DNA from 4 places in the Rhizobium sp. CFBP 13644 genome. Region 2 is predicted to be linked to each of the others. Evidence: predicted binding sites of a transcription regulator. Region 2 holds the regulator's gene; each other region holds the start of a gene.
What was found. The regulator LexA, encoded in region 2, represses DNA repair genes until DNA is damaged. The targets are predictions, from matches to a motif close to TGTTCNNNNTGTGTTCNG.
Positions count from the first base shown of each region.

Region 1 (4,093 bases), on a different contig from region 2:
ACTTCGACGTGGTTGGGCGGCAACTCTTCCAGAAAGCGGGAGGGGATCGTGGCTTGCCACAGGCCATGGATGCGGCGGTTGGAAACGAACCAGATGTGGCAACGGCGCTTGGCGCGGGTGATGCCGACATAGGCCAGACGACGCTCTTCTTCGAGGCCGGAACGCCCACCTTCATCGAGGGAACGCTGGTGCGGAAACAGTCCTTCCTCCCAGCCGGGCAGGAAAACGGTTTCGAATTCCAGACCCTTGGCGGAATGCAGCGTCATGATCGAGACGGCATCCAGCTCGGCGTTCTTTTCGGTATCCATGACCAGTGCCACATGCTCAAGGAAGCTGCGCATGCTCTCATAGGCTTCCATGGAGCGGATCAGTTCCTTCAGGTTTTCCAGCCTGCCGGGGCCTTCGGCGGTCTTATCCGCCTGCCACATGGCGGTGTAGCCGCTCTCATCGAGGATCTGTTCGGCCAGCACCGTGTGCTCTGTGTTTTCCAGCAGGGTCTGCCAGCGGCGGAAATCCTGCACGACATCGAACAGCGCCTTGCGCGCCTTGGGCTTCAACTCGTCCGTCTCGATAATGTCAGCCGCTGCCGCCAGCATGGGGATGTCGCGGGCGCGGGCATAATCATGCAGGTTGCGAACGGTCGTATCGCCAAGGCCACGCTTTGGCGTGTTGATGATGCGCTCGAAAGCCAGATCGTCTGCGGACTGGCAGACGAGACGGAAATAGGCCAGCGCATCACGGATTTCGAGACGCTCATAGAAGCGTGGACCGCCGATAACGCGGTAGTTGAGGCCAAGCGTTACAAACCGGTCTTCGAACTCGCGCATCTGGAAGGACGCACGCACCAGAATGGCCATGTTGTTCAGCGGGTGCTTGGTGCGCTGGAGCTGTTCGATCTCCTCACCGACGGCGCGGGCTTCCTCTTCCGAATCCCAGGCCGCGTGAACAACGACCTTTTCATCGTCGGGTTCGCTTCGGTCTGTAAACAGTGTCTTGCCAAGGCGGCCTTCATTATGCGCGATCAGGTGACCGGCAGCGCCCAGAATATGTTCGGTGGATCGGTAGTTGCGCTCCAGCTTGATGACCTTTGCGCCGGGAAAATCCTTGTCAAAGCGCAGGATATTGTCCACCTCGGCACCGCGCCAGCCATAGATCGACTGGTCGTCATCGCCCACGCAGCAGACATTTTGCGGCTCGCCCTTGGGGCGCTGCGCCAGAAGCCTCAGCCACATATATTGGCAGGTGTTGGTGTCCTGATACTCGTCCACCAGAATGTAGCGAAACTTGCTGTGGTATTCTTTGAGAATGTCCGGGTGATTACGGAATATGGTGATGGGGTGCAGCAGCAGGTCGCCGAAATCACAGGCATTCAGTGTTTTCAAACGTGCTTGATAGGCGGCATAGAGTTCGCGGCCCTTACCGTTTGCAAAGGCGCGGCTATCGCCTTCTGGAATATCCGGCGGTGTCAGACCCTTGTTCTTCCAGCCATCGATCATGCCGGCGAACTGCTTGGCGGGCCAACGCTTGTCATCAAGACCTTCGGCCTGAATGAGCTGTTTCAGCAGCCGCACCACGTCATCCGTATCGAGAATGGTGAAATCCGACTTCAGGCCCATCATTTCGGCATGTCTGCGCAGAAGCTTGACGCCGATGGAGTGGAAGGTGCCAAGCCACGGCATGCCCTCAACCGCGCCACCGACGAGAACGCCGATACGTTCCTTCATCTCGCGCGCGGCCTTGTTGGTGAAGGTCACGGCCAGAATCTGGCTCGGATAGACGCGGCCTGTTGCCAGAATATGGGCGATGCGCGTCGTCAACACGCGGGTTTTGCCGGTGCCGGCACCCGCCAGAACCAGAACGGGGCCTTCCAGGGTCTCGACGGCTTCGCGCTGTTCCGGGTTGAGGCCTGCCAGATAATCGGGCGCAGCGCGCCCCTGATCGCGTGCTGCCATAGCACGCGCCGCGATGCCCAAACCGCCCGGCGCTGGAGGTGCGGCGGGCTGGCGGCGTGGCTCGGAAGGTTCCTCATCGAAGAACGGCATATCGTCGAAACTGTTGCTCATGCGGCCCAATGTAGTGATTCGGGGCGGAAAGGCCAGAACCATGTTCTGCTTTTATTCCTCTTTCAACTGTCAACGCGCCTGTTTCAGGGCATTTTCACTGAGGCCGTGGGAGCATCGAACCCGTATGGAGCGTGGCCGGAGGCTGTTTAAAAGCGTCGTAAATTACCATTATGTAAGAAACGGATTTGTGCGTTGCGTTGTTTAAGGTGAGCAAGGATACTGCTGTAAATACAAGGCGTCCGCACTAAAATGGAATGCGGAGACAGTCGAAATCAATTCGGAGACGTGTATGCGGGTTTGGAAGCAGCTTGGTGTCGGTCTGGCCGTCGTGGGGGCGGGGTTCTGTCTTTGGGCCTATAATTCACCAGACGGCAAAGTTTTGCTGGCCAAGGTTGGACTTGCAAGCCCGGAAAAGCCTGCTGCAGAGGCCGGTGGCACGGCAGCCGCTGGTGGTGGGCAGCGCGGGCAGGGCGGTGGAAGGGGCAACAGCGCAACGCTGGTCGCGCTCGCACCCGTCAAGTCCGGAACCGTGAATGACCGTCTGAATGCAATTGGCAACGGGGAGGCTATTCAGTCTGTCGTCGTCACGCCGCAGGCTTCGGGGCTGATTTCCGAAATTCTCGTATCATCGGGGCAAAGTGTCAAAAAAGGCGATGTGCTGGCGCGGCTGGATGATGATGAGCAGGTCATTGAGCGTGAAAAGGCGCAGGTCGCGCTGCGCAGCGCAGTCGAGAAGTCCACGTCCTACGCGAATTTGCGTTCGGTTGCGCGGCTTGATGTGCTGGATGCCCAGATTGCCGAGGAAGCGGCGAAGCTTGCGCTGAGCACAGCCGAACTCAATCTGAAACGGCGCAATATCGTTGCCCCTATCGACGGCATCGCCGGTATTGTTGCGATCAACATCGGCGATAACGCAACGACGCAGACCAGTATTGTCAGCATTGATGACCGTTCGAAAATTCTCGTCAACTTCTGGGCGCCGGAGCGTTTTACCACGGCCATCAAGGTTGGGATGCCGGTGGAGGCGACATCGATTTCCCGCCCGGGCGAGAAATTCTCCGGCAAGGTTGAGGCGGTCGATAACCGGGTGGACGAAGCCAGCCGGACGGTGCGTGTGCGCGCCGTTTTCGAGAATGCGAGAGACGATCTGCGCGCTGGCATGTCCTTTGCCGTCACCATGGGCTTCACCGGCGAAAATTATCCCTCTGTCGATCCGCTCGCCGTGCAGTGGGATGCCGAAGGCTCCTATGTCTGGCGCGTGAAGGACGACAAGTCTCACAAGGTTCGCGTTCAGGTCGTTCAGCGCAATCCGGATTCCGTGCTGGTCAAGGCTGACCTTGCGCCGGATGAGCCGATCGTGATCGAAGGCTTGCAGCGTGTGCGCGAAGGTGGCGCCGTGCGAACGGCTGGGCAGAAGAAAGCACCGGAGGTCGCCAGCCGATGACAGACCAGACCACGACCAGTGCAAATGATTCCAAGGCGACGTTTACAGCACTCTTCGTGCGCCGGCCCATCCTGGCAGCTGTGGTGAACACGCTTCTGGTGGTTGCCGGATTGGCAGCCCTTGTTGGCGTTGATGTGCGCGAATTGCCGGATGTCGACCGCCCGGTCATCTCCGTGCGCACGACCTATGACGGCGCATCTCCGCAGACCATCGATCAGGAGGTCACCCAGACCATTGAGGGCGCTGTTGCGCGTGTCAGCGGTGTGAAATCCATTTCTTCGTCATCGCAATTCGGCACAAGCCGCGTGACGATGGAATTCAACGACAGTGTCGATATTGCGGTGGCTTCGAACGATGTGCGCGATGCCATTGGCCGCATTGCCAACCAGATGCCAGATGATGCCGACGAGCCGCAGATCATCAAAGCGGATTCCGACAGCCAGCCCATCATGCGTCTTGCGGTGACTTCCACCAGCCTCAGCATGGAAGACCTGACCAAGCTCGTTGATGATGAAGTCATCGACCGGCTGGCCGCCGTGGATGGCGTTGCCGATGTGGAGCTTTATGGCGACCAGGAAAAGGTCTT
Region 1 is NZ_JACYVF010000002.1:653,270-657,362, forward strand. It holds gene IFT53_RS08195 (ATP-dependent helicase) at 1-2,063, opposite strand, end outside; gene IFT53_RS08200 (efflux RND transporter periplasmic adaptor subunit) at 2,353-3,507, shown strand; gene IFT53_RS08205 (efflux RND transporter permease subunit) at 3,504-4,093, shown strand, end outside.
Region 1: the regulator LexA is predicted to act here: its motif matches at 2,105-2,122, upstream of IFT53_RS08195 (ATP-dependent helicase).

Region 2 (4,093 bases):
ATACGGTCTCAGGCTGGGGCGGGGATGTGACGATCGGGCGCCAAAACAGCTGGTTTCTCGCTGTGTCGACGACGGGTTTTCTACTGCTCGCTCTTTTACGTACTCGGCTTGCATTGATTGGTCTACCCTTTGTTGTTGCGGGTTTTTTACTGCTGGGCGCGGAGCAATGGCGCAGCAAGCCGGACCTTTTGATTTACGAGGATGGGTCGCTCGTGGCGCTCTTGTCGCAAGATGCGGTCGCAACCACAAAACAGCGGGCGTCGGGCTTTATCTATGACCAGTGGGCGAGGGCGCTGCCCCTGCCGGAGCGCCACATTCCAGCAGACGTGATTGATAAAGAAAAGTCACTGGATGGTGACGAAGAAAATCTGGATGATGCGCAAACCGGACGCCGCGCAACGCTGACGGAGCAAGCCAAAGCGAAAGAACGAGAGGAAATGCTGCGCGCGCTCCAGAACGCAGATGGATTCACCTGTCGAAAGAACAGTTGGTGCGTATCGAAATCCAAAAGCGGCGTGAGTGTTGCGGTGGTGCTCGACAGTGCATTCGCGGGATTGGCCTGCGATATCGCCAATATTGTCGTCACGACACGCAGCGTTCCGTTCACCACATGCCGTTCCGGCGCCATTCTCATCACCCAGGAAACCTTGCGCCGCACTGGTTCCATGGAACTATGGCTGGGCGATGCAACAAAGCCGGTCGTGACCGTAAGGGCTGCCATGCTGAGCGACAATCGGCCATGGACGGCGCACCGTCATTACGACTGGCGCGACAAAAGCTTCAACACAGAAATTCCGGCCCATATCGAAAACCTGCTCGCAGTCCGTCCGTAGTGCGCGCGCCACTGCTCGTCACGTCGGGACTGCGCGCAAATCCGCAAGCCATTCCCCCACATCCCGCGCCTCAGCCTCATGCGCATCGTCGCGCCACGGTTCGAGAAGGGCCGCCTGTTCCCATTCCTGCATTGCCGGTAGGGAGAGGAGGTGATCCATATAGTGCTTCGATGCTGGAGACAGCGCCGTTCCGTAGGTCTGAAACCGAAACGCAACCGGGCAGAAAAAGGCATCAACGGCTGTGAACTCAGCACCCGCGAGGAATGGACCGCCGTGGGCTTTTAGCCCCTGCTGCCACAAGACGTCGATCCGGGAAATATCTCTCTGCAATGCGTCCGATATGGATGACGGCCGTATCCGAAGACCAACGCTCATCGGATGGTTGTTGCGCAATGTCGAAAAGCCGGCATGCATTTCCGCAGCGGCAGAGCGAGACCAGGCCCGCGCCTTTGCATCCGCTGCCCATACGCCATCATGCTTTTCCGCAAGATATTCGGTGATGGCTAGCGATTCCCATACTGTCAGATCAACATCCACCAGGCAGGGAACTTTCGATGTCGGTGAAAACTCCGAAAACGCATGGTCCTTGTCATCGAAACGCATGAATCGCTCGGAAAATCCAATTCCGAGCGTGCGCATCAGCACCCAGATGCGCAGCGACCAAGACGAGTAATTCTTGTTGGCGATGAAAAGTTGATACATGGGCGGCGCTCCAGAAGGCAGCGATCAAAAAGAGAAAACTATCAGTAAACGAGAGAATTTCTTGCATAAAGCCATCCACAGCGATGGCATCATTCAAATTATTTGATGGCCGTCACCAACGTGGCGATCAATGCCGGGTCACAAGCACCGCCTTCAAACGCAACGGCGCATTTCCATGCCATAAGTATCTGCCGACATAACGGAAAATTCACTCAAAATCACACAATCGTAATGGAGTCGATACCCGGCTAACCAATTCTATCACCGCGCTGTGACTTGAGGTCCCGCGAGCGTCAACAGAGTTAAGACTGCGCCTGAAAAGCGAGGCAAGAGCCTGTCAGGCTGGTCAGTGATAACGCCTGATCAGACCAACTAGCTTTCCCTGAATCTTGACCCTGTCGGGTCCAAATATGCGGGTTTCATAAGCAGGGTTCGCAGCTTCAAGTGCGATAGACGCGCCGTTGCGACGGAAGCGCTTAAGCGTTGCCTCCTCTTCGTCCACCAGAGCCACGATGATATCACCGGGATTTGCGGTGCTGGTATCCTTGATAATGACGGTATCGCCGTCAAATATACCGGCTTCGATCATCGAATCGCCTTTAACCTCAAGCGCGTAATGCTCACCCGCACCCAGCATATCCATCGGCACGACCACATCATGAGTGTTGTTCTGAATGGCGGAGATTGGCACGCCCGCTGCAATGCGTCCCATGACCGGTACACTGACTGATTCGGAATTTCTGCTGTTGGAAGACGATGGCTGAGGCCGTTGCTCAACAGCTGCTGTTTTGCCGAGACTGCCTTCAATAACGCTTGGCGTGAAGCCGCGCTGTGGCTTTTCTGGGGGCGAATATGATTCGGGAAGCTTGATAACCTCAAGCGCACGCGCTCTGTTCGGTAGCCGGCGAATGAAACCACGCTCCTCCAAGGCTGTGATCAACCGATGGATGCCTGACTTTGAGGCAAGCTCGAGTGCATCCTTCATTTCATCGAAAGATGGTGGCACGCCGGACTCTTTCATTCTCTCATGAATGAATAGAAGCAGTTCCTGCTGTTTGCGCGTGAGCATGAAGAGACCCTTGACGATTCGAGGCGGAGATTCGGGAAACAAATACAGAACGAACACTATCTGTTCCATATGTGTTCTGCAATCCCTTAAAACTCAGTGAAAGTACAAACGAGTTTCAGCGATGCCCACAATCCCGCCGAATACGGTTCCTATACCGTGACTCGCTGTCGGCTTACTGCTACATGCGTTGCTAAGATCGGGCGCGATGCCCGTGCACTGTTTCATTTGTTCCAAGGGAAAACCATGAGTGCGACGAACAATCTGAAGGTCATTGCCGGCGAGGGTGCTGGAGCGGTCTCTTTCTCGAACACCGAACGATTTTCCCTGATTGCCGGTCCGTGTCAGATGGAAAGCCGCGACCATGCTTTCATGATTGCCGAAACGCTGGCCGAACTCTGCGGCAAGCTGGGAATCGGTCTGGTTTACAAATCATCCTACGACAAGGCCAATCGCACCTCGCTTTCGGGCCAGCGCGGCATTGGCATCGACAAGGCGCTTGAAGTTTTCGCAGAATTGAAGGCGCAGTTCGGATTTCCAGTCCTTTCGGACATTCACACCGAAGAGCAGTGCGTCATTGTTGCGCCCGTCATAGATATTCTGCAGATTCCGGCATTCCTCAGCCGTCAGACGGACCTACTAGTCGCTGCTGCCAAGACCGGCCGCGTCATCAATGTGAAGAAGGGCCAGTTTCTGGCACCCTGGGACATGAAAAACGTGCTGGCCAAGCTGAATGACAGCGGCAACCCCAATGTCCTGCTCTGCGAACGCGGCGCGTCTTTCGGTTACAATACATTGGTATCCGACATGCGGTCTTTGCCAATCATGGCATCGCTCGGTGCGCCCGTTATATTCGATGCGACCCATTCGGTTCAGCAGCCGGGCGGGCAGGGTGGCTCGACGGGTGGTCAACGCGAGTTCGTGGAAACATTGGCGCGTGCGGCGGTCGCCGTTGGTGTTGCCGGTCTTTTCATAGAGACGCATGAGGACCCTGATAATGCGCCATCCGATGGCCCCAACATGGTTCACCTGAAAGATATGCCTAAGCTTCTCGAAAAACTTCTGGCTTTCGACAATATCACCAAGTCCACCTGATAGTTCGGCGCCGAGAGGCGTCGATGGAAACCATCGCGCAGGACGGGGCTTGTCATTGTAATTTCTTCCGCATCGGCTACAGCGGAAGACGACCACCAAACGACTCACCGCTCTGGCGACGTGTTTTTATCGCAAGCCGGAATCTGAAACTTCTTCACAGGTTCCCTCATGCGCTTTAAGACATGCACCTGAAAACACTGTTCCAATCCTAAGGGAGAGATCATGACAGCCATTACCGACATTATCGCACGCGAAATTCTCGACAGCCGCGGCAACCCGACCGTTGAGGTAGATGTCTATCTTGAAGACGGCTCTTTCGGCCGCGCAGCGGTTCCATCGGGCGCATCCACTGGCGCGCATGAAGCTGTAGAGCTGCGCGATGGCGGCAAGCGTTACC
Region 2 is NZ_JACYVF010000008.1:50,072-54,164, reverse strand. It holds gene IFT53_RS18325 (ComEC/Rec2 family competence protein) at 1-833, shown strand, start outside; gene IFT53_RS18320 (glutathione S-transferase family protein) at 852-1,535, opposite strand; gene lexA (transcriptional repressor LexA) at 1,882-2,604, opposite strand; gene kdsA (3-deoxy-8-phosphooctulonate synthase) at 2,848-3,696, shown strand; gene eno (phosphopyruvate hydratase) at 3,919-4,093, shown strand, end outside.

Region 3 (4,093 bases), on a different contig from region 2:
GCTCGTTTTCCGGCAAGCGGCTGGCCACATCCTGCGGGCCATTCACCTGCGTTGCCTCAACTTCCTTATCAGAGCCGCGAACCTTGTTGCTGGCCAGATAATAAGAGCCGCAGAAGCTCTTGGAGCGACCGATCGGCCAGGTGATCGGCGCCGTGTCCAGCGCCAGCTTCTCTTCGATTTCATCAAGGATTTCGAAGATATCCCGACTTTCACGGTCCATCTTGTTGACGAAGGTGATGATGGGAATATCGCGCATGCGGCACACTTCGAAAAGCTTCAGCGTGCGCGGCTCGATACCCTTGGCGGCATCGATCACCATGATCGCAGCATCCACCGCCGTCAGCGTGCGATAGGTGTCATCGGCAAAGTCTTCGTGACCCGGCGTATCGAGAATATTGAAGACCTTGTCGTCATATTCAAAGGTCATGACCGAGGTCACGACGGAGATGCCGCGTTCGCGCTCGATCTTCATCCAGTCAGACCGCGTCTGGATGCGGTCCTTCTTCGCCTTCACTTCACCGGCCAGCTGAATGGCACCGCCGAACAGCAGCAGCTTTTCGGTCAGCGTCGTCTTACCGGCGTCCGGGTGCGCGATAATAGCGAAGGTGCGGCGGCGGGAAACCGCCTCTGCGAGTGTTTCGGTCATCTGACAAATCCTGTGGAATTGCGGGGTATCTAGCGTTTCGGGGCCGCTTTTGCAATTGACCTTGGCCCGCACAAGGAAAACTAATGCGCCATGACCCAAGAAAAGCAGAAACGCCCCGCCCTTAATCTTGTCCGCTTGCCCCACGCGGGAGGCATTGAACTGCCCTCCTATGAGACATCAGGGGCCGCAGGCATGGATCTACGCGCAGCGGTGGAGGAAGGCGCACCGCTGGTGCTAGCACCCGGCACCCGCGCTCTGGTGCCCACTGGCTTCATCTTCGAAGTGCCTGAAGACTATGAGGCACAGATCCGCCCGCGCTCCGGCCTTGCCATCAAGAGCGGTATCACCTGCCTCAACACGCCCGGCACCGTGGACAGCGATTATCGCGGTGAGGTCAAGGTCATCCTCGCCAATCTGGGGCAGGAGGATTTCGTGGTTGAGCGCGGCATGCGCATCGCCCAGATGGTCATCGCGCCGGTCACGCAGGTTGATGTTGTCGAGGTCAGCGAAACCTCGCAGACAACACGCGGCGCGGGCGGCTTCGGCTCCACCGGCGTTTGATAGCCTGCAACCGGCCACATTTTTTCTGCCCGGTATAAGTGGAATTGTTCACTTCCTGTTCTTGTTTTGCGTTGGCGTCTGTGCAAGGTTGCAGAGACGGACAACTACTCGCTTTATGCGAGTTTTCGAAAGTCCGCATATGGGGGCTTTCATGGTTGCGCGCGTCAATACGGTGGCATTTCAGGGCATAGAGGGTGTGCCTGTCGAGGTTCAGGTCATGGTCGCGCCGGGCAAGGTCGGCATGCAGATCGTCGGCCTGCCGGATAAGGCCGTCGCAGAGAGCCGGGAGCGGGTGCAGGCCGCCCTCCATGCGTCCGGCTTGGCACTTCCCGCCAAGAAGGTCACCGTCAATCTGGCACCCGCTGATCTGCCCAAGGAAGGCTCGCATTTCGATTTGCCCATTGCGCTTGGCCTCATGGCCGCGCTGGGCGCCATCCCGGCGGAAGCGCTCAATGCTTATGTCGTTCTGGGTGAGCTTAATCTGGATGGCACCATTGGGGCCGTATCCGGTGCGCTGCCTGCTGCCATCGGCGCCAATGCGCAGGGCAAGGGCCTTATCTGCCCGGCAGATAGCGGTGGAGAAGCCGCATGGGCAGGGGCTCAGTTTGATATTCTCGCACCGCGCAGCCTCATTGCCCTCGTCAATCATTTTCGCGGGACGCAACAGCTGGCACGCCCGGTCGCTGCCATCCGCGCCAACCCCGCCAACCTGCCGGACTTGGCCGATATCAAAGGCCAGGAAAGCGCCAAGCGCGCTCTGGAGGTCGCTGCTGCCGGAGGCCACAATTTGCTGATGGTCGGTCCACCCGGCTCGGGCAAATCTATGCTGGCCTCGCGCCTTCCCTCCATCCTGCCACCGCTCTTGGCGTCGGAACTTCTGGAAGTTTCCATGGTCCATTCCATTGCCGGGCAACTCTCCGGCGGCAAGCTGTCGGATCGGCGTCCCTTCCGCACCCCGCACCATTCCGCCACCATGGCAGCACTTGTGGGCGGTGGCATGCGGGCAAAGCCGGGGGAGGCATCGCTTGCCCATCACGGCGTGCTGTTTCTCGATGAGTTCCCGGAGTTTTCACCGCAGGCGCTGGATGCCCTGCGTCAGCCGCTGGAAACGGGCGAGTGCATCATTGCCCGCGCCAATCATCGCGTCAGCTATCCCGCAGAAATCCAGCTGGTTGCCGCCATGAACCCGTGCAAATGCGGCATGGCGGGCGAGCCGGGCTTCACCTGCGCCCGTGGTCCGCGCTGCGTTACGGATTATCAGCAGCGCATTTCTGGCCCCTTGATGGACCGCATCGATATCCGCATCGAGGTTCCCGCCGTTTCCGCTGCCGACCTCATTCGCCCCATGGCCGCAGAAGCCAGCGCCGATGTCGCCATCCGCGTTGCCCGCGCCCGCGATCTGCAACAGGATCGCTTCGCTGCTGCAGGCTTTAACGGCATTCGCACCAATGCCCGCTGCTCCACAGCGCTGATCGAAAAATTCGCAGAACCGGACGCGCCCGGCCTGCAATTGCTGCGTGATGCCGCCGAGAAACTGAAATTCTCCGCCCGTGGCTATCACCGCATCCTGAAAGTTGCCCGCACGCTCGCTGATCTGGATGACAGGCCAACCGTCACCCGCATTCATCTGGCCGAAGCCATCTCCTACCGCATCGCCGGGGAGCGGCTGACGGCGGCGGCGTGATCAAGGCGCGCGGCTACCTCTCCCCTTATGGGAGAGGACAGAAAATCACGATCTTAGCGCAGCTAAGTCGTAGATTTTCTTGGGTAGAGGGGTTGTGCCCCAGCCACTAGCGCTACTATATCGCAAGATATTCTTCATCTGAATCAATGCTTTAATAAAAATCTCCGAAAATCCTCAAAAAATCGATCTGCAGTTTCTCAATGACGGGCGAATCACCAGCAAAATGTCCCCGTTCCGCCCTCGGATACACCGCAAGGCGTTGCGGCGAGGCGGAACCGGCGCTGGTGGTGATGAGGCTACGCAACCTTTCATCACCGGGGTCTGGCAGCGATCTCCCCGGGGGCAACGGGTGAGGGGATAGCGCCGGTTTCGGACCGGCTGGCGCAATCTCCTCCATGTTCGATCCGGCCTGATGCTTGTGCGTTGCGAATGCCTTACGGGTTCGTTTCGCGTCTGCATCAGTCCGGCTCGTCAGCCACCGGGCGTACCGACAGCCCTTCGCCCATGCTCGAACGCGACCGGATGGCGGAACGGCGAAAGTCAGGCGGTACACAGGAACACGCTGCATCTGCCCCGCATCGCAAAGGATGCGGACGGATCGTGAGGGCGGGCATCGGCTGATCGGCGGATGCCTACCTTGCGAAAAACGGATCGCCCGGGTCCGCGCTTTGATCAATCGGCGCGGATGTCAGGCGAAGGCAGGTGTAGCCGAACTGGCAGGCGGTATCCCAAAGGGGTGCCGCCGCCCGGAATGGGGAAGGGTTGGACCTTGGTCATGTCCGACCGGTTTTCCGGCAAGGCCTGCCCTCGCCATCCGGGAATAGCCAGCCGTGGCAAGAGATCGTGGGCGGACACAAACCGCTGAACGGGGCGCTGAAAGGTGCCAATACTAAAACTACCCAACGAGGCAACTTCCAGCGCCCCGTCCGAAATACCCATGGCCTCACACGGCGATGGTCAGAAAGAAAAGATCAAACCACGGGCAGAACATGCCGCGTGAACGGCGAAGCTTGGCTAAAAGCTCGCCGCGATTTTTGATAGCACAGGGTTGCGGAGAGGCGTCACTGTATGTCCTGCTTCACGCCCCACAAGCAATGCCAGCGGGGCGTGAAGCCTAAGCGATCTTAAAGGCCAAGGCCCTCGAACAATGCTGTCGAGAGATACCGCTCGGCAAAGGATGGAATGATGACAACAATGGTCTT
Region 3 is NZ_JACYVF010000001.1:775,718-779,810, reverse strand. It holds gene IFT53_RS03695 (peptide chain release factor 3) at 1-646, opposite strand, end outside; gene dut (dUTP diphosphatase) at 737-1,207, shown strand; gene IFT53_RS03685 (YifB family Mg chelatase-like AAA ATPase) at 1,359-2,891, shown strand; gene IFT53_RS03680 (hypothetical protein) at 3,564-3,830, opposite strand; gene cysK (cysteine synthase A) at 4,016-4,093, opposite strand, start outside.
Region 3: the regulator LexA is predicted to act here: its motif matches at 1,253-1,270, upstream of IFT53_RS03685 (YifB family Mg chelatase-like AAA ATPase).

Region 4 (4,093 bases), on a different contig from region 2:
CGCATACCAGCACTTTCCACCTGAAACACGCCGATGGTTTCCCCGCGCGACAGCATCTCGTAGGTTTTCTCGTCCTCAAGCGGAATGGCGGCCAGATCAACCTTGATGCCCTTGCGCGCGACGAAATCCACCGCGACCTTCAAAACGGTGAGCGTCTTCAGACCCAGAAAGTCGAATTTGACGAGACCGGCGCTTTCCACCCATTTCATGTTGAACTGGGTGACCGGCATGTCTGAGCGCGGATCGCGGTACATTGGCACCAGCTTGGAAAGCGGGCGGTCTCCGATGACGATACCGGCGGCGTGGGTGGAGGCGTGGCGGTAAAGCCCCTCGATCTTCTGGGCGATATCCAGAAGGCGAGCGACGACGGGCTCCTTGTCCGCCTCTTCCTGAAAGCGCGGCTCTTCCTCGATGGCCTTGGACAAAGGCGTGGGATTGGCCGGATTGTTGGGCACAAGCTTGCAGATGCGGTCCACCTGCCCATAGGGCATTTCCAGCACGCGCCCGACATCGCGCAGCGCCGCACGCGCCTGCAACGAACCGAAGGTGATGATCTGCGCGACCTGTTCGCGGCCATATTTCTTCTGAACGTAACGAATGACTTCTTCGCGGCGATCCTGACAGAAGTCGATATCGAAGTCGGGCATGGATACGCGTTCGGGGTTCAAGAAGCGTTCGAACAGAAGGGAGAAACGAAGCGGATCGACGTCCGTGATGGTCAGCGCATAGGCAACCAGCGAGCCCGCACCCGAACCACGACCGGGGCCGACGGGGATATCCTGAAGCTTGGCCCATTTGATGAAGTCGGCAACGATGAGGAAGTAGCCCGGAAACTTCATACGCTCGATAACGCCGAGTTCGAAATCCAACCGGTCGCGATATTCCTGTTCGGTATAGCCCGGCGCCATGCCGAGCGCCGACAGTCTGTGCTCAAGACCCTCGACGGCCTGACGGCGCAACTCCGCACCTTCTGCACGATCAGCCTCGTCAGGATCATCACTCGCGCCGGTAAAGCGCGGCAGGATCGGCCCGCGCTTTTTCAGCACATAGGAGCAGCGCTGCGCGATCTCGATGGTGTTCTCAAGCGCTTCGGGCAGATCGGCAAATAGCGCCATCATTTCTTCGCGGCTTTTGAGATAATGATCGGGCGTCAGGCGGAAGCGGGTGTCATCGGACACGATGGCGTTATGGGCGACCGCCATCAGAGCATCATGGGCGTCATAATCAGCACGCGATGGGAAGAACGCCTCGTTGGTGGCAACCAGAGGCAGGTCATGCTCATAGGCAAGTGCCACCATGCGCCGTTCGTGGGCGCGGTCAAAATTGCCCTGCCGCTGCAGTTCGATATAGAAGCGATCACCGAAAAGCTCTTTCAGTGTCAGCAGGCGTTTTGTGGCCTGAGCCGCATGGCCCTCTCTCAGCGCCATGTCGATAGGCCCGCCGGAGGCGCCGCTGAGCACGATCAGCCCGGAATTATCCCCCTGATCCAACCATTCTTTCGTGATGCACACGGAAGGGCCAGTGTCCTCTCCATCGAGATAGGCACGGCTGATGAGGTCAACGAGACGCTCATAGCCTTTTGCATCTGCCGCCAGAACGACGATGGCTGGCAATTTTGCGAGACTATTGTTGCCGCGCTTATCATCGCCAGCGTCCTGCAGGTCGATAGACATCTGGCAACCGATGATCGGCTGGAGGCCTTCGTCACGAGCCTTTTCGGAAAACTCGAGAGCGACAAACAGATTGTTGGTATCGGTAATGGCAATGGCAGGCTGACCATCGCCCACAGCCTTGGACATGATCTTTTTCAAGGGCAAGGCTCCCTCGAGCAGGGAGTAAGCGGAGTGAACCCGCAAGTGCACGAAGCCGGGCGTCTGCATGTCTTTTCCAGCGTCTGCGCCGGTGACTGTAATATCGCCCATCTCGTAAAATCCCGTCATTCTGAGTCACGGGATTTTCGGCTTTTCCTTGGCCAGAGTCTACAGGCTTGGACAAGGTTTACACGTCATTTCTGACGGAAACGACAGTCACACTTCACATGGAAGTGAGGATGACACCGAAGCTGGCAACGAAGACGGCGATGGAAGCGAATGCAGCAATGTCACGGATGATGTCGGTCATTTGTCTCTCCATACTCTCTATGTTCTAACTTTGTTCCCATTTAGTTCTGATGTCAACGTCTTTTTCGACTCTCGTAATATGAACGCATCGCGACTCTCGCGGGTTCCCCCTTCGAGAGCCCGCACGCCGTTGGTGAATTTGGGATAGAGCGCAGCCTACGTCCCCCGCGCGCGCAGGCGCAGCCGAAGCGATCAGATGCCGGCCTTAAAAAATCGACGCCACAAACGCCAACAGGCACATCCTTTCTCAGAGGATATGCCTGTCGTGGTCTTGGTAGATTATGGCAGTAAACGGGACGCGTCAGAACTCGACGATCTTGCCTTCGCTCAATGTGACGCGGCGGTCCATGCGGCCTGCAAGCTCGTGGTTGTGCGTTGCGATGAGGGCTGCAAGACCGGACTGGCGGACCAGCGCCTCCAAGGCACCGAACACATAGGAGGCCGTTTCCGGATCAAGGTTGCCGGTCGGCTCATCGGCCAGAAGCAGAAGTGGCGCGTTGGCGACCGCACGGGCAATTGCCACGCGCTGCTGTTCGCCACCCGACAGTTCCGATGGGCGGTGATCGCCACGATGGCCGATGCGCATATAATCCAGAAGCGCGCTGGCGCGCTCCTTAGCCTCGGCATGCGGCAGCCCGGAAATGAGCTGCGGCATCATGATGTTCTCAAGCGCGGTGAATTCCGGCAGGAGATGGTGGAACTGGTAGACGAAGCCGATATCGCTGCGACGGATGGATGTGCGCTCTTCGTCTGAGAGATTGTCGCAAAGCCTGCCATTGATCGAGACCTCGCCAGCATCCGGGTGTTCCAGCAGGCCAGCCAGATGCAGCAAGGTGGATTTGCCCGTGCCTGATGGCGCGACGAGTGCGACAATCTCTCCGCTTTTCAGCTCAAGATCAGCATTCTTCAAAATGGAAAGGCTGTGTTCGCCCTGCCCGTAAGTCCGTTCCACGCCCTTGAGCCGCAACGCTGTTTTCTGTGCCATTGTATGATGCGGTCCTTATTCGTAACGCAGGGCCTGAACCGGGTCGAGCTTGGAGGCCCGCCAGGCCGGAAAGATCGTTGCCAGAAATGACAGTGTCAGCGCCATGATGACCACGGTCATCGTCTCGCTGAATTCCATTTCTGCCGGAAGCTGGCTGAGGAAATAAAGCTGCGGATCAAACAGAACCGTGCCGGAAATCCAGGAGAAGAACTGCCGGATCGATTCCACGTTAAGACAGACGAGCACGCCAAGGCCGACGCCCGCGAATGTGCCAACAATACCGATTGCCGCACCCGTCATGAAGAAAATCCGCATGATGGAGCCGGCGCTGGCACCCATGGTGCGCAGGATAGCGATGTCGCTGCCCTTATCCTTCACCAGCATGATGAGGCCGGAAATGATGTTAAGCGCCGCCACCAGCACGATGAGCGTCAGAATCATGAACATGACATTACGCTCTACCTGAAGGGCAGAGAAGAAGGTCTGGTTTCGCTGTCTCCAGTCGGTGATATAGACCTGCCGTCCAGCCGCCGTTTCCACCAACGGCCTGATTCCATCCACATTATCCGGGTGGGTGACGAAGAGTTCGATCGACTGGACGATGCCTTCAGCGTTGAAATAAAGCTGCGTTTCAGAAAGCGGCATATAGATCATCGAGGCATCATACTCGGACATTCCGATTTCGAAGACGCCTGCGATCGTATAGGATTTGACACGCGGATTGACGCCCATCGGCGTCACGTCACCTTCTGGTGATATCAGGGTAATCTGGTCGCCAGCTGTGACGCCAAGCGATGATGCAAGGCGGGAGCCGACGAGGACGCCCTGCCCTGACATGAAGCCGACCAGATCTCCGACCTTGATGTTGCCTGAGACTTCCTTGATCTTTTCGATGTCTTCGACGCGCACACCGCGCACCAGCGCACCGCTGCCAGCACCGCCGCGACCGGATGCAAGCGTCTGGCCTTCCACCAATGGCAGCGCCATG
Region 4 is NZ_JACYVF010000009.1:25,182-29,274, reverse strand. It holds gene dnaE (DNA polymerase III subunit alpha) at 1-1,922, opposite strand, end outside; gene IFT53_RS19465 (ABC transporter ATP-binding protein) at 2,422-3,105, opposite strand; gene IFT53_RS19460 (lipoprotein-releasing ABC transporter permease subunit) at 3,121-4,093, opposite strand, start outside.
Region 4: the regulator LexA is predicted to act here: its motif matches at 2,142-2,159, upstream of dnaE (DNA polymerase III subunit alpha).